3 regions of the Nonomuraea rosea genome follow, and region 1 is predicted to be linked to each of the others. Evidence: riboswitches for the same ligand, from Rfam matches in the RefSeq annotation. Region 1 holds a riboswitch; each other region holds the start of a gene.
The links. A riboswitch is a leader RNA that binds a small molecule or an ion and turns the genes downstream of it on or off. The one in region 1 is predicted to bind thiamine pyrophosphate.
Positions count from the first base shown of each region.

Region 2: another riboswitch for thiamine pyrophosphate. It lies ahead of ABEA43_RS19805 (FAD-dependent oxidoreductase); the one in region 1 lies ahead of thiC (phosphomethylpyrimidine synthase ThiC).
Region 3: another riboswitch for thiamine pyrophosphate. It lies ahead of ABEA43_RS29150 (purine-cytosine permease family protein); the one in region 1 lies ahead of thiC (phosphomethylpyrimidine synthase ThiC).

Region 1 is NZ_BAABDQ010000051.1:21,731-27,034, reverse strand. Features, by position in the region: gene ABEA43_RS58990 (ArsR/SmtB family transcription factor) at 1-255, shown strand, start outside; gene ABEA43_RS58985 (YbaK/prolyl-tRNA synthetase associated domain-containing protein) at 245-739, shown strand; gene ABEA43_RS58980 (cellulose binding domain-containing protein) at 726-1,781, opposite strand; gene ABEA43_RS58975 (universal stress protein) at 1,899-2,741, opposite strand; gene ABEA43_RS58970 (hypothetical protein) at 2,746-3,099, opposite strand; TPP riboswitch at 3,208-3,320, shown strand; gene thiC (phosphomethylpyrimidine synthase ThiC) at 3,313-4,869, shown strand; gene ABEA43_RS58960 (SDR family oxidoreductase) at 4,870-5,304, opposite strand, start outside.
Region 2 is NZ_BAABDQ010000007.1:298,175-303,478, reverse strand. Features, by position in the region: gene ABEA43_RS19825 (polyprenyl synthetase family protein) at 1-215, shown strand, start outside; gene thiE (thiamine phosphate synthase) at 406-1,044, opposite strand; gene ABEA43_RS19815 (Rv2175c family DNA-binding protein) at 1,022-1,396, opposite strand; gene ABEA43_RS19810 (NAD(P)/FAD-dependent oxidoreductase) at 1,427-2,590, opposite strand; TPP riboswitch at 2,649-2,763, shown strand; gene ABEA43_RS19805 (FAD-dependent oxidoreductase) at 2,732-3,961, shown strand; gene thiS (sulfur carrier protein ThiS) at 3,958-4,158, shown strand; gene ABEA43_RS19795 (thiazole synthase) at 4,151-4,906, shown strand; gene pknB (Stk1 family PASTA domain-containing Ser/Thr kinase) at 5,052-5,304, shown strand, end outside.
Region 3 is NZ_BAABDQ010000013.1:247,337-252,640, reverse strand. Features, by position in the region: gene ABEA43_RS29175 (TenA family protein) at 1-94, shown strand, start outside; gene ABEA43_RS29170 (Fpg/Nei family DNA glycosylase) at 125-1,003, shown strand; gene ABEA43_RS29165 (MFS transporter) at 1,007-2,422, opposite strand; gene ABEA43_RS29160 (winged helix-turn-helix transcriptional regulator) at 2,545-2,937, shown strand; gene ABEA43_RS29155 (rhodanese-like domain-containing protein) at 2,934-3,257, shown strand; TPP riboswitch at 3,312-3,426, shown strand; gene ABEA43_RS29150 (purine-cytosine permease family protein) at 3,417-4,751, shown strand; gene ABEA43_RS29145 (methylated-DNA--[protein]-cysteine S-methyltransferase) at 4,737-5,304, opposite strand, start outside.

The DNA of each region.
Region 1 (5,304 bases):
CTCGTCCTGGAGTGGTTGCGCGATCCCGAGCGGCACTTCCGGCCCCAGCGTGACGGCGATCTCGTACAGGACGGGGTCTGTTCGCTGTTCATCGCCGAGAAGCTCGGCGTGAGCCAGCCGACCTGCGGTGAGCATCTCAAGGTGCTGGTGAAGGCGCGGCTGATCAAGGGCAAGAAGATCAAGCAGTGGGTGTTCTACCAGCGCGACGAGGACCGGATCGCTGAGGCTAAGGAGTTGTTGAGCGGTGAGTGGTGACGAGCATGCCGCCTATGAGCGGCTGATCGCCGACATGGACGCCGCCGGGGCGCGCTACCGGCTGATCGAGCACGCGCCAGAAGGGCGTACGGACGAGGTCAGTGCCCTGCGCGGGCACGATCCCGCGCAGGCGGCCAAGTGCCTGATCGTCATGGTGAAGGTCGGCAAGAAGCAGACTCGTCACGTGCTGGCGGTTGTGCCGGGCGACGCGCGGCTCGATCTGCAGGCGGTCAAGGCGTTGCTGGAGGGGACGTACGTGGCCTTCGCCGCGAAGGAGAAGGCCGAGGAGCTGGCGGGCAGCGTGAGCGGGACCGTGCTGCCGTTCAGCTACGATCCCCGGCTCGAGCTGGTCGCCGATCCTTCGCTGCTGGACCAGCCCGAGCTGTACTTCAACGCCGGCCGGCTCGACCGGTCCGTGGCGCTGGTGACCGACGACTATGTGCGGCTGGCCGAGCCTCGATTGGCGTCGATCACGAGCAGCTAGGAGCAGGGGCGGTGTTGGCGCTGGTCCAGGAGGCGAGGAAGCCGAACGTGGCCGAGGCGCCGGGCGCCAGCGAGCCGTTCCAGCCCACGTTGGACACCGTCACCGCCGATCCGCTCGCGCTGAGCGTGCCGCCCCAGATCTGAGTGATCTGCTGGCCGTTGGCGAACGTCCACTTCGTCGTCCACGCGCTCATCGCCGCGCTGCCGGTGTTCTTGACGGTGACCTCGCCCTGGAAGCCGCCCTGCCACTGGCCGACGTTCTTGAAGGTGGCCGTGCAGCCGCCGGGAGGCGGAGTCACGGTGGGGGTGGGCGTAGGTGTGGGGGTCGGGGTCGGGGTGGACGTGCCGGACAGGGCGTTCACCAGCGCCGGGTACCACTTGTCGGACATCTTCTGGTCGCCGGCGGCGTTCGGGTGCACTCCGTCGTAGGTGTCCGTGCCCGTGCTGAACCCCGTCCACTGGTCCACCACCGTGATCGGCGACTGCTGGGTGGTGGTGGAGGCGGCCCAGGCGGGGATGGCGTTGTTGAAGTTCACGGCGCGCTGGGCACAGTCGGCGCAGCTGGACGGGTTCATCGGGATGATCTTGGCGACCAGGATCTTCATGCCGGGGTTGCTGGCCCGCATCTGGCTCACGAGCGTCGTGAACGCGCTGAGGATCGTCGCCGGTGCGATGTTGCTCCACACGTCGTTCGTGCCGAAGTGCATCATCACGATGTCGGGCTTGGTCGCGGCGAGCCAGCCGGTCAGCTGGTTCTGGCTCGCCACGTTGGTGGCCAGGAAGCCGCCGTGGCCCTCGTTGTCCCCGTCGTGCGTGACCCCGCAGCCCTGCGGCGGCAGGGTGCCGACGAAGTCGACGTTCGTGTAACCGGTGCTCTGAAGCCTGTTCCAGAGCAGGGCCCGCCAGCAGCCGGGGGATCCGGTGATCGAGTCGCCCAAGGGCATGATCCTGGTGGCGGCGGCACTGGCCGGCGCGGTGGTCGCGAAGATGACCGCCCCCGCCACCGCCAGCATCGCCGCCAGCACGGCGCTGGTCCTGCGCATCGTCTGCTCTCCCGTCGTAGCCTGCGCAGATCGTAGGAGCGCGCGGGTACGGCGGGAAGTGAGCCCTCGTCAGGTGGACCGGCGACCTGCGAAGACGCCGGGTGCGGCATGTAACTTTCAGCGGTGCCTGGCCACGGCGAGCGGGCAGGGGGCGTGGTGCAGCATGGCCTGGCTGACCGAGCCCATCAGCATCCCGGCGAGCTGGCCGTGCCCGCGCGAGCCCACCACGAGCAGGTCCGCGCCCGCCGCCGCTTCGCGCAGCACCTCGATGGGGTGGCCGTGCACGACCTCCGCGATCACCTCCACCTCCGGGTCGAGGTGCCCGGCCAGCACCTCCTGCAGGGTCTGCCTGGCGTCCTGCTCGCTGACGGGATCGGCGGGCGCGAAGCCGTCCGCCTGCGGCCAGGCCCAGGCCTGTACGGCGCGCAGCCGCGTACCGTGGCGTCTGGCGTAGTCGAAGCCGAAGTCGAGCGCCCGGTGCGCGCCCGGCGAGCCGTCCACCCCGACGACCACCTCCCGGCCCTGCGCGCCGCCCCCGGGGGACGGGCGGTCGCGGACCAGAACCACGTCCGTCAGAGCATGCGCCGCGATCCCGTGCGCGACGGACCCGACCAGCAGCCCGCGGACGCCGCCGATCCCGCGGCTGCCCACGACCAGCAGCTCGGCGTCGTCCGCGGCCTTGATCAGGGCGGAGCGGGGGTCGCCGGGCAGCAGGACGGTCTCCACGCCGAGCCCGGGCCGCTCGCGCAGCGCCCGGTCGCGGGCCGTGGCGAGCACGGTCTGCGCGCCTTCGCGCATCCAGCGGTTCACCTCGGCATAACGGCCGGCGGCCGGCTCGCACACCCACCTCGGGACGGCATGGGCGACCGTCAGCGGAGCCTGGCGCAGCGCGGCCTCGACGGCGGCCCAGCCGGTGGCCTCCAGCCCGGCGCGGGAGCCGTCCACCCCCACGATGATCACGACGTCAACTCCTCAGCGCGTAGCACTCCACCTCGGCACGGCGGAACGGCAGTCCCTTGTCCGTGGAGTCCTGAGCGCATTTGCGTTCGGACTTGCTGAGCCGCAGCGTGCCGCAGACGGTCACGCCGGAGTAGGTGCGGCAGTCGAGTGTGCGGTCGGTTCTGCCGATGCGATAGAGCTCCCTGACCGCCGAGCGGCATCGCGCCTTCCCCGTGTCGGCGTAGCGGCACTGGGCGGTCAGGGTGGCGTACTGCTCCTTGCTCACCTCGTGCTGGTCCATGCCGTCCCCGGAGGCGGCGGTCGCGCCGAGGGTGGCCATCATCACCACGAGTCCTGCGAAAGCGGCGATCTTTTTCATGTTTCCCCTGATGGGACCGTACCGCCAGGGGCGATCGCCAAACCTCCGGCCATGGGAGGCCCGGAAAATGGGGGGTTTCGCGCGCTATGTGGCGTGGGTACGATCACCGCCGACCAACGCGGGAGCCCGGTGCGGACCGGGCTGAGAGGACGGCTGACAGCCGCCGACCGCCAGAACCTGCTCCGGATAATGCCGGCGAAGGGAGTTTGCGCGATGAGTGACGCGCGTTTCGCAAAGATTTACACCGGTGACCTGCGGGTGCCGATGCGGCAGGTGAACCTGTCGGACGGCTCGTCGGTGACCCTGTACGACACCTCGGGCCCGTACACCGACCCCGCCGTCGAGACCGACGTCCGGCGGGGGCTGCCGCGCCTGCGGGAGCGGTGGATCGCGGCGCGCCGGGCGGCGGGCGAGCCGGTGACGCAGGTCGCCTGCGCCAGGCGGGGGCTGGTGACCAGGGAGATGGAGTTCGTGGCGGTGCGCGAGGGCGTCACCCCCGAGTTCGTACGGCAGGAGGTCGCCGCGGGCCGGGCCATCATCCCCGCGAACGTCAACCACCCCGAGTCCGAGCCGATGATCATCGGCCGCAACTTCCTCGTGAAGATCAACGCGAACATCGGCAACTCCGCCGTGACCTCCTCCATCGAGGAGGAGGTGGAGAAGATGACCTGGGCGACCCGATGGGGCGCGGACACCATCATGGACCTGTCCACCGGCGACGACATCCACGAGACCCGCGAATGGATCATCAGGAACTCCCCGGTCCCGGTCGGCACCGTGCCCATCTACCAGGCGCTGGAGAAGGTGAAAGGCCGCCCCGAGTCCCTGACGTGGGAGGTCTACCGTGACACCCTGATCGAGCAGTGCGAGCAGGGCGTCGACTACGTGACCGTGCACGCGGGGGTGCGGCTGGCGTACGTGCCGCTCACCGCGCGCCGCAAGACCGGCATCGTCTCGCGCGGCGGCTCGATCATGGCCGCCTGGTGCCTGGCGCACCACCGCGAGAGCTTCCTGTACGAGAACTTCGACGAGATGTGCGAGCTCCTGGCCCGCTACGACGTGTCGTTCTCGCTCGGCGACGGGCTGCGTCCCGGGTCGATCGCGGACGCCAACGACGAGGCCCAGTTCGCCGAGCTGCGCACGCTCGGGGAGCTGACCGGGATCGCGCGGGCGCACGACGTCCAGGTGATGATCGAGGGGCCGGGGCACGTGCCCATGCACAAGATCAAGGAGAACGTCGACCTGCAGCGCGAGCTCTGCGACGACGCGCCGTTCTACACGCTCGGGCCGCTCGTGACCGACATCGCGCCCGGCTACGACCACATCACCTCGGGCATCGGGGCCGCCATGATCGGCTGGTACGGCACCGCCATGCTCTGCTACGTCACCCCCAAGGAGCACCTCGGCCTGCCGAACAGGGACGACGTCAAGACGGGCGTGATCACGTACAAGATCGCGGCCCACGCGGCGGACCTGGCCAAGGGGCATCCGCAGGCGCAGGCGTGGGACGACGCGCTGTCGGACGCCCGGTTCGAGTTCCGCTGGGAGGACCAGTTCGACCTGGCGCTCGATCCTGACACGGCGCGGGCGTTCCACGACGAGACGCTGCCCGCCGCGCCCGCCAAGACGGCGCACTTCTGCTCGATGTGCGGCCCCAAGTTCTGCTCCATGCGGATCAGCCACGACATCAGGCAGGACGCGATCGAGGCGGGGCTGGCGGAGAAGGCGGCCGAGTTCAGGCGGCGCGGCCTGAACCTGTACGTCGACTAGCTAGCCCGGAAGTGTCTCGCCGCCGATCGGAGCCAGGACCTCGCCCGTGTAGTACGAGGACAGCCGGTCGGCGGCGAAGAACACGTACGAAGGGGCGATCTCGTCCGGGTCGGCGGGCCGCTGCATCGGCACGTGCTCGCCGAACTTCCCGACCTTCTCCGCCGGCAGCGTCGCCGGGATCAGCGGCGTCCAGACCGGTCCCGGGGCCACGGCGTTGACCCTGATGCCGCGTTCGACCAGGTTCTGGGCCATGGAGTAGGTGAAGGCGTTGATCGCGCCCTTGGTGGTGGCGTAGTCGATGAGCGTCTTGTTGCCGCGCAGGCCGTTGATGGAGGAGGTGTTGATGATCGCGCCGCCCTCCCTCAGGTGGGGGAGCGCGGCCTTGGTGACGCGGTAGTAGCTGTGGATGTTCACCTCGAACGTGTGCTCCCACTG
Region 2 (5,304 bases), on a different contig from region 1:
TGCGGCGGCTGCTCGGCGACCCCGGGCTCGACGAGGCCGGGGTGGAGACGCTGCGGCAGATCATCGACGACACCGGCGCGCTGCAGGAGTGCGAGGATCTGATCAGCGACTATCTGGGCGAGGCGCTGGCCGCGCTCGACGAGGCCCCCGTCACGGCGGAGTCCCACGCCGCCCTGATGGAGCTGGCCATCGCCGCCACGTCCCGCAAGACCTGAGGCTCATCGCCCCGCAAGACGTGAGGCTTGCCGCCGTACACGGGCAGGCCGGAATGGCCGCACGCGTGCGGGCGCGCCGAAGGGCAGGCTCGCTGAAGGCGGGCACGCTGAAGGGCGGGCACGCCGGAACGCGGGCGCGCTGAAGGCCTGATCGTGGGAGGCGCCCGGGTGCCTGCGGGCGCCTCCGGGGTCAGTGGGCCGACAGCCGCTTCGCGAACTCCGCCGCCGCCGCCCCTGGATCCTCCGCGTCGGTGATCGCGCGGACCACCACCGCCCGGCTCACGCCGTACGACATCGCCTCGTCGAGATTGCCGAGGTCGATGCCGCCGATCCCGAACCAGGGCCGTGTGCCGCCCAGCGACGCCGCGTGCCTGAGCAGCGGCGGGCCGGGAGCGTGGCGCCCTGGCTTGGTGGGCGTGGGCCAGATCGGCCCGCAGCAGAAGTAGTCGACGCCCTCCTCCACAGCCGCGGCGGAAGCCTCGGCGGCGGAGTGGGTGGACCGTCCGATGACGATGTCGTCGCCGAGTATCTCTCGCGCGACCGTCACAGGAAGGTCGTCCTGCCCCAGGTGGAGCACGTCGGGCCGGGCGGCATGAGCGATGTCCGCCCGGTCGTTGACGGCCAGCAGTTTGCCGTGCCGGTCGCAGGCGTCGCGGAAGATTTCGAGGAGCGCGAGTTCTTCGCGTGCCTCCAGGCCCTTCTCCCGCAGCTGGATGATGTCCACGCCGTTGGCCAGCACCGAGTCGAGGAACTCTGCCAGGTCGCCGCGGTCGCGGCGGCCGTCCGTGCAGAGATAGAGGCGGGCCTCAGAAACCGAGGGCTTGGGCACGCCGCTTGACCTCTGTGTGACGGCCGGCCCTGATCGCCTCAATGGGCGACCCTGGCAGGGACTCGTCTGGGGTGAAGAGCCAGCGCAACGACTCCACATCGTCGTAGCCGGCGTCCAGCAGCACGGTCAGTGTGCCGGGCAGGCCCTTCATCACGTCCTTTCCATCCAGGAACACCGCAGGCACCTGTGGCCCGCCGCCCCCTCGGCGCACGCCTAGGAGCTTGTGGTCCTTGAGGAGTTGCTTGGCCCGCCCTAGCGATAGGTCCAGGCGCGAGGCCACTTCGGGGAGAGTGAGCCACTCGTCAACGAGCTGGTCGGTCTCCCGGTCGATCTGTGCAACAGAAAGCGTCACGAAACCACAACTACCACATGCCGTGCTTGCTCAAACAACACAATCCCGTAGGGAGACCTCTGGATCTACCAGGCGTTCCACGTCGAGACGGTGTCCGGCGTCGATGATTCTGCGCCCCTGTACGAGGTCGCGCGGCCGATCCACGGCGAGCACGGCGGCGAGGGCGTCGTCGCCGGTGAGCCAGACGGCCGACCACTTGCCGCCGGGATCGCCGCGGTAGACGAGGCGCTCTCCGGCCGGATGGTGGCCCGCGTACTGGACCATGTGCCCGAACTGCTCCGACCAGAAGTACGGCACCGGATCGTAGGCGACCTCCTCCCCCAGCAGGCTCGCCGCGGCGATCTCGGGGGCGTTGAGCGCGGTGTCCCAGTGCTCGACCCTGAGCCTGGTCTGCCAGCGGCGCGACCACCAGGCCGCGCAGTCGCCGACGGCGACGGTGTTCGGCAGCGAGGTGCGCAGGTATTCGTCGGTGACGACGCCGTTGTGCAGGTCGATGTCGGCGTCGGCCAGCCAGCCGATCGCCGGGCGGACGCCGATGCCGGTGACGACCACGTGGGCATCGACGAACTCGCCGCCCACCAGCCGCACGCCGCCCTCGTCCACCGAGTCGACCATGGTCTCCAGGCGCAGGTCGATGCCGTCGTACCAGGGCTCGGTGCGGGCGCCGAGCTCGGCGCCGACGGCGGTGGCGAGCGGGGCGGGGCCCGCCTCGACGACCGTCACGACGCAGCCCGCGCGACGGGCGGCGGTGGCCACCTCGGCGCCGATCCATCCGGCGCCGATGATCGCGACGCGGGCGCCGGGGACGAGCATGGCCCTGAGCTCGTGGGCGTCGTCGAGGGTGCGCAGCACGTGCTGGGGGCCGTCGCCGGGCAGCGTGATCGGCTCGGCTCCGGTGGCGATCACCAGGCCGTCGTAGCCCAGCTCGCCCTCGGTGGTCTCGACGACGCCGCTGCGCAGGGACTTGGCGCTGACGCCCGGCCAGAAGTCGACCTCCATCGCGGCCAGGTCGGCCTCGACGAAGCTGGTGTCGGCGTCGCCGAGCAGCACGGCCTTGGACAGGGGCGGGCGGTCGTAGGGGCGATGCCGTTCTTCGCCTATCAGGGTGATCCTGCCGTTGAATCCCCGTCCGCGCAGCGCCTCCACCGTGCGTACCCCGGCCAGTCCCGCTCCTACCACCACGACATGGTTCACGTTCATGACCATAACGGGGGCGGTGTCTGGACGCCGCACCGAGGCCGTAGGCTGTGGAGGAGAGACGCGCGGGAGTCCGGCGTGACCGGGCTGAGAGGAAGGCTGCACGGGCCTTCGACCGCAAGACACCTGATCCGGATCATGCCGGCGAAGGGAGCGCAGGTGGACGTGATCGTGGGTGGCGGGGTCGTCGGGCTGTCCGTCGCCTGGCGGCTGGCTCGCGCGGGGCGGCCCGTCACCGTGGTGGATCCGGCTCCGGCCTCCGGGGCCTCGCACGCGGCTGCGGGGATGCTGGCCCCGGTCAGCGAGGTCACCTACACGGAGGCGCCGTTGCTGCGGCTCGGGGTGGCCTCGTTGCGCCGCTGGCCGGCGTTCGCCGCCGAGCTGGCCGCCGACGCGGGGCTCGGTGATCCGCGGACCGGGCTGGACCTGCGCTCCGAGGGGACGCTCGACGTGGCGTTCGGGGCCGACGACCTGGTGGCGCTGGATGAGCTGGCGGCGTACATGGACAAGCTCGGGCTGCCGGTCGAGCGGCTGACCGGGCGCGAGTGCCGCCGTCTGGAGCCCATGCTGGCGCCTTCCGTGCGCGGCGGGCTGCTGGCTCCCGGCGACGCCTGGGTGGATCCGCGCCGCGTGACGGCGGCGCTGCTCGCCGCTCTGGAACGGCTGGACGTGCCGCTGGTACGTGAGCACGCCACCGGGCTCCTCCGCGAGGACGCCGGCCGGGACGGCACGGGCGACGGCGATGACGGCGATCGCGCCGGCCGGGGCAGCATGGGTGGCGATCGCCCAGGACTGAGCGGTGGAACGGGCGGCGGGAGCGGTGGCAGGGTCGTGGGGGTGCGGCTTCGGGATGCGCCGGACATATCGGCTGATCGGGTGATCCTGGCGGCCGGGGCGTGGAGTGCCGAGCTGGCCGACGTGCCGGTGCGGCCGGTCAAGGGGCAGATCATGCGGTTGCGTTCCCCGCAGCCGCTGCTCGGCCGATGCGTGCGCGGCACCGTGCACGGCGCGTCCGTCTACCTCGTCCCCAGGGGCGACGGCGAGCTGGTGGTCGGGGCCACTCAGGAGGAGATGGGGTTCGACACCAGGGTGACCGCGGGCGGGCTCTACGAGCTGCTGCGCGACGCCAGGGAGCTGGTGCCGGGCGTCACCGAGCTGGAGGTCGCCGACGTGGTGGCGGGCCTGCGGCCGGGCACGCCGGACAATCTGCCGCTCATCGGCCCGAGCGGCACGCCGGGGCTCACGCTGGCCACCGGGCACCACCGGGGCGGCGTGCTGCTGGCCCCGCTCACCGCGGCCGTCCTGCTGGGCGAGGAGAGTGAGGCGGCGACATTGTGCTCACCCGCGAGATTTCGGGATATTTCATGAACGTGACGATCAACGGAGCTGCGCACGAGGTGGCCGACGGCACGACCGTGGCGCAGGCCGTACGCACATTGACGACGGCCACCACCGGAGTGGCCGTGGCCGTGAACGACGAGGTGGTCACGCGGAGCACGTGGGAGACGACGGTGCTCGGCGACAGTGACCGCATGGAGGTGCTGACGGCGGTGCAAGGTGGATGATCTGATCATCGCCGGGGAGAAGTTCGCTTCCCGGCTCATCATGGGGACCGGGGGCGCGCCCTCGCTGGAGGTGCTCGACCAGGCACTGGCCGCCTCGGGGACCGAGCTGACCACGGTGGCCATGCGGCGGCTCGACCCGGGCGCCCGCGGCTCGGTCCTGGACGTGCTGCGCGACCGGGACATCAAGGTGCTCCCGAACACGGCCGGCTGCTTCACCGCGGGCGAGGCCGTGCTGACGGCGCGGCTGGCCAGGGAGGCGCTCGGCACGAACTGGGTCAAGCTGGAGGTCATCGCCGACGAGCGGACGCTGCTGCCCGACCCGATCGAGACGTTCGACGCGGCGGAGCGGCTGGTGGCGGACGGGTTCGTGGTGCTGCCGTACATCGGCGACGACCCGGTGCTGGCCCGGCGGCTGGAGCAGGCGGGCTGCGCGGCGGTGATGCCGCTGGGCGCGCCGATCGGCTCCGGCCTGGGCATCCGCAACCCGCACAACATCGAGCTGATCGTGGAGTCCGCCTCCGTGCCGGTCATCCTCGACGCGGGCATCGGCACCGCCAGCGACGCCGCCCTGGCGATGGAGCTCGGCTGCGACGCCGTGCTGCTGGCCACGGCGGTCACCAGGGCGCAGCGGCCCGATCTCATGGCGGCGGCCATGAAGGCGGCCGTGACGGCGGGACGGCTGGCGCGCCAGGCGGGCCGCATCCCGCGCAGACGCTACGCCGAGGCGTCCTCCCCGACGACGCCATGACCTGACCCGCGCCGGCCCGCTGGCGTCGTAGCCCCTGGCGGGAGGCGGTCCGGCGGCGTCGTGGCGGGCCGAAACGAGCACGGGTCCGCATCGGTTTCGGGCAGGCGGGCCCTGCCAGTGGCAAAACGCCCGTAAACTCAGCGGGGTGGATACGACGACTGCGGACCCCCTGGTCGGGCGGCTCCTCGACGGGCGCTACCGTATCGAGAGCCGGATCGCCCGGGGCGGTATGGCGACCGTCTACCTTGCGCTGGACATCCGGCTCGACCGGACGGTGGCGCTGAAGGTCATGCATCCTTCGCTCGCCGAGGATCCCGCCTTCGTCAGGCGGTTCATCGGCGAGGCGAAGTCGGTGGCCAGTCTCTCTCACCCCAACGTGGTGCACGTCTTCGACCAGG
Region 3 (5,304 bases), on a different contig from region 1:
GCTGATCGACGAGGCGGCGCCGGACCGGGGCAGGGCGGAGGCGCTGTTCGCGGAGGGGATGGCGCACGAGCTGGCGTTCTGGAGCGTGCCGTAGTCATCGGGGCGCGCGCCGTACTCTGGTGGCATGCCGGAACTTCCCGAAGTGGAGTCTCTGACCGGCTTCCTGCGCGAGCGGGCGGTCGGCCGTACGGTCCTGGGGGTCGACGTGGTCGCCTTCCAGGCGCTCAAGACGTTCGATCCGCCGGTCACCGCGCTCGGCGGGCTGACCGTCACCGGTGTGTCGCGGCACGGCAAGTTCATCGACCTCGACTGCGACGGCCTCCACCTGATCTTCCATCTGGCCCGCGCCGGGTGGCTGCGCTGGCGTGACGACCTCTCGGGCGCGAAGCCCGTCCGTCCCGGCAAGGGGCCGCTGGCGGTACGCCTCAGGCTGGCGCCCGACGAGGAGGGGCTGGCTCCCGGGTTCGAGCTGACGGAGGCGGGGACGCAGAAGCGGCTGGCCGTCTATGTCACGAAAAATCCTGACGATGTCCCCGGCGTCGCCGCCCTCGGCCCCGACCCCCTCGACGAGTCCTTCACCGTGGCCGCGCTCAAGCGCATCGTGGGCGGCAACCGTACCCAGATCAAGGGCCTGCTCCGCGACCAGAAGATCATCGCCGGCATCGGGAACGCCTACTCGGACGAGGTGCTGCACGCGGCCAAGATGTCCCCGTTCAAGATCTCGGCGACGCTGACCGACGCGCAGATCGCCGATCTGCACGAGGCCATCATCACCACGCTCAGGGACGCGGTCGAGCGCGCGCACGGGCTGGCGGCCAAGGACCTCAAGGCGGAGAAGAAGTCGGGGCTCCGGGTCCACAACCGGGCGGGGCAGCCCTGCGACGTGTGCGGCGACACGATCCGTGAGGTGTCGTTCGCCGACTCCGCGCTGCAATACTGCCCCACCTGCCAGACCGGCGGGAAGCCGCTGGCCGACCGGCGGCTCTCCCGGCTGCTGAAGTAGCGCTCAGGCGCCGACGGACACCCGCTCCTCCGCCCGCGGGCGCCCGGCCCTGGAGCGCAGCCCGGCGACGGCTATGAGCGCGGCGAACAGCGTGGCCGTCACCGGCACCACCAGCGCCGTGCGCATGGCGGCCAGCCCGGCCTGGGCCGAGGTCGCGTCACCGAGCGCGGCCACGTTGACCGCGGTGACCACCGACAGGCCGAGCGCCGCCCCGAACTGGAACGAGGAGTTGATGAGGCCGCCGGCCAGGCCCTGCTCGTGCTCCGCGATGCCGTCCGTGGCCACGATGGTGAGCGGCCCGTAGACGAAGGCGAACATCAGGCCGATCAGCAGCATCGACGGCAGCATGGCCGCGTACGCCCAGTCCAGGCCGACGCCGAGGAAGAGCGCGTACGCCAGCAGGCCCGACAGCAGCCCGCCGAGCACGACCTTGGCGTTGCCGTACCGGTTGACCAGCCAAGGGGTGAGCGTCGGGGCGAGCACCACGTCGGCGGCGGCCGCGAGCAGCGCCAGCCCCGTCTCGATGGTCGACCAGCCGCGCAGCTCCTGAAGGTAGAGCGTGACCAGGAACTGGAAGCCGAAGAACGAGGCCGTGAGCAGGGCCGCCGTCAGGTTCGCCCGGACCAGCGCGGCCGATCTGAAGATGCCGAAGCGGACCAGCGGGCTGGCCGAGCGGCGTTCGATGGCGACGAACGCCCCCAGCAGCGCCAGGCCGCCGGCGAAGACCCCGATGGTCAGCGGCAGGCCGTCGGCCGGGTGCTCCAGGCGTACCACGCCGTAGACCAGCAGCATCATCGCGCCCGTGACGCTCGCCGCGCCCGCCACGTCGAAGCCCGCGACCGGCGGCCGCTCGGCGGCGGGCTCCTTCAGCAGCGGGATCGCGGCCAGAAGGATCACCAGCGACAGCAGGACGGGCGCGAAGAACACCCAGCGCCAGCCGAACGCGGTCAGCACGCCACCGGCCACCAGCCCCAGCGCGAAGCCCGCGGCCGCGGTGCCCGCGTAGATCAGCAGGGCCTTGTTGCGCTGCCTGCCCTCGGGAAAACTGGTGGTGACCAGGGAGAGCCCGGCGGGCGTCATGAACGCGGCGGCCACCCCTGTCACGAACCTGGCCACCAGCAGCACCCAGCCCTCGTTCGCGAAGCCGCCGAGCCCGGAGAAGACCAGGAACACCCCCAGCCAGAGCAGGAACATCCGCCGCCTGCCCAGCAGGTCTGCCGCCCGCCCGCCGAGCAGCATGAACCCGCCGTACCCGAGCACGTACGCGCTCACCACCCCGCTCAGCAGCCCCGTGGACAGCCCGAGGTCGGCCCGGATGGCCGGGAGGGCGACGTTCAGCATGCCGACGTCGATGCCCTCCAGAAATATGGCCCCACACAAAACGATCAGTACGCCCCACGAGCGGGCAGGCATCGCCATGACAAAACCCCCGGTTACCTTTAGGCAGGTCGGTTCTCTCTTGTAACCGTCCACATCATGCGGCAACATGGAATCTCGTGGAAGACGGCACTTTGGAATCACTCGGTTACTGCGAAGGCACCATGGACGACGACGACTACGACGTGCGCCAATGGGACGTCCGCGAGGGCTGCGAGGTCCGCCAGATCCTCGACCGCATCGCGGACAAGTGGTCGCTGCTCGTCATCGCCCTGCTCGACTGCCAGAGCCTGCGCTTCACCCAGCTCCGCCGCGAGATCGACGGCGTCAGCCAGCGCATGCTGAGCGTGACCCTGCGCCAGCTCGAACGCGACGGCCTGGTCACCCGCACGGTCCACCCCGTCGTGCCGCCCCGGGTGGACTATGCGCTGACGCCGCTCGGCCGCACCCTCCACCAGACCATCAAGTCCCTGGTCACTTGGACCGAGGAGCATCAGGAGGAGATCGCCGAGGCGCGTGTTTCCTACGATGCGCGACGCGCGACAATGGAGTCATGACCGTTCCTGAGATCGAGGCCAGTGCCATTCCCGCCGACGCCTATCTGCTCGACGTCCGTGAGCAGGACGAATGGCTGGCGGGGCACGCGCCGGAGGCCGTGCACATCCCCATGACGCAGATCCAGGGCCGGGTCGAGGAAGTGCCCGGCGACCGTACGATCTACGTCGTCTGCCGGGTGGGCGGCCGGTCCTTGCAGGTCGCGGCGTGGCTCAACCAGCTCGGGCGCGACGCGGTCAACGTCGGCGGCGGCATGCAGTCGTGGGAGTCCGCGCAGCGTCCGATGGTCAGCGAGACCGGCCAGGAGCCGTTCGTCGCCTGAAGTCACCCACTATGGCGGTTTCGCCGCCATTGAGGCATCATGAGGTCGCTAACTACAGATCGTCGCGGGAGCTCGGGGTCGCCGGGCTGAGAGGGCAGCAACTGGTCCGCTGCCGACCGCCTGAACCTGTCCGGGTAATGCCGGCGTAGGGAGTGTGCGATGTCGCATGCCGTCGACGAAGTTCCGCTGACCCTCGAAGGACGGCCACCGAAGACGCTGGGCGTGCTCGACCAGGGTGCGCTCTGGGCGAATCTCGGTGTCAGCCTGCTGGGCTTCTCCGGGGCGCTGTTCCTGCTCGACCCGCTCGGCAATGCCCCGCTGAGCCTCGCCGCCGCCCTCGCGGCGGCGGTGGTCGGCAGCCTGATCGGCACGGCCATGGTGGGCCTGTCCGCCATCCCCGGCACACGGACCGGGCAGCCGGCGATGGTGCTGCTGCGCGGGCTGTTCGGGGCGAAGATCTCCTACGCGCCCACGGTGCTGAACATCGTGCAGATGCTCGGCTGGGGCGCCTTCGAGCTCTGGGTGATCGCCAAGGCCGCGACCGCGATCTTCGGGTCGGTGCCGTACCAGGTGTGGGTGATCGTGGCGGGGGTGCTCACCACGGCGCTCACGATCTGGCCGCTCGGCTCGATCCGCCTCCTGCGCCGGTACGTCACCGTCGGCGTGATCGTGTCGCTGATCTGGTTCGGCTGGTTCTTCCTGACCGAGGCCCAGCCGCAGACCGGGGGGTCGTGGACGGCGTTCGCCCCGGCCGTGGACTACGTGATCGCCCTGTCGGTGTCGTGGGTGCCGATGGCCGCCGACTTCGCCAGGCACTCCAGGTCGAGCAGGGCCGCGTTCGCCGGCGTGGTCGGCGGTTACACGCTGGCGCAGGTGGCCTGCCTGGGGCTGGGCGTCTACGCGGTGGCGATGGCCGGCGCGGGCGCGGTGCAGGCCGACAGCACGGCGGTGTTCGCGCCCTTCGTGGCGGTGCCGCTGGGCGCGCTGTTCTTCGGCATCCTGGTGCTGCGTGAGACCGACCAGTCCTTCGCCAACGTCTACTCCACCACCGTCTCGCTGCAGAACCTGATGCCGCGCGTGGACCGGCGCGTCTTCTCGGTCGCGATCGGGATCCTGACGGTCGCGATCGCCCTCGTGGTGGACGTCACGTCGTACGGCGCGTTCCTGGGCGTGATCGGGGCGGTGTTCGTGCCGATGTTCGCGGTGCTGGCGGTCGACTATTTCCTGCTCGGCGGCTCCCACCGCTGGAACACCGCGGAGAACGCGCCCTCGCGCTGGTCGATGCTGGTGCCGTGGGCGCTCGGCTTCGTCGCCTACTGGCTGACGACCTCCACCCCCACCGTCGCGGCGTGGGACGGGCTCTGGCAGTCGGCCCGCGAGCTGATCGGCTTCACCCGGCAGACCTGGATGAACGGCGCGCTGGGCGCGGCCCTCGTGGCCGCCGTGGTGACGCTGCTCATCGGCTGGCCGCGACGGCGCTCATCCGCCCGCTGAGGTGCGCCTTTCCACGTTGAGCAGGTGCTGCTTGGCGGCCACGCCACCCGCGTAGTCGCCGAGCTCGCCGTCCTCGCGCACCGCCCGGTGGCACGGCACGATCACGCAGATCGGGTTGGAGGCCAGCGCGTTGCCGATCGCCCGCAGCGCGCGCGGCCTGCCGATGCTCTCGCCGATCCGCTCGAACGTGGTCGTCGTGCCGTAGGGGACGCCCATCGTCTTCTGCAGCACCGTGCGGGCGAAGGATGTGGCCAGCGACAGGTCCACCGGCGTGGCGAACGCCCGCAGGCGGCCGGAGAAGTAGGCGTCCAGCTCTCTGCGCACCGGGTCGAGCCGCCGCGGATCGGGCCCGATGAACGTGCCCACATGCCTGCTGAGCAGCTCGAACACGCTGTTTTCCGGCTCGAAGCTGCAGGCCGCGATGCCCTTGCCGGTCACGGCGAGCACCATTCTGCCCACGGCGCCGTCATAGGTGCCGAACGCGATGTCCGGCGGTGTCTCACCCTTGTAGGTGCTGGAGGTCACGCGCAGCAGGGCATCGAGATCGCCGCTC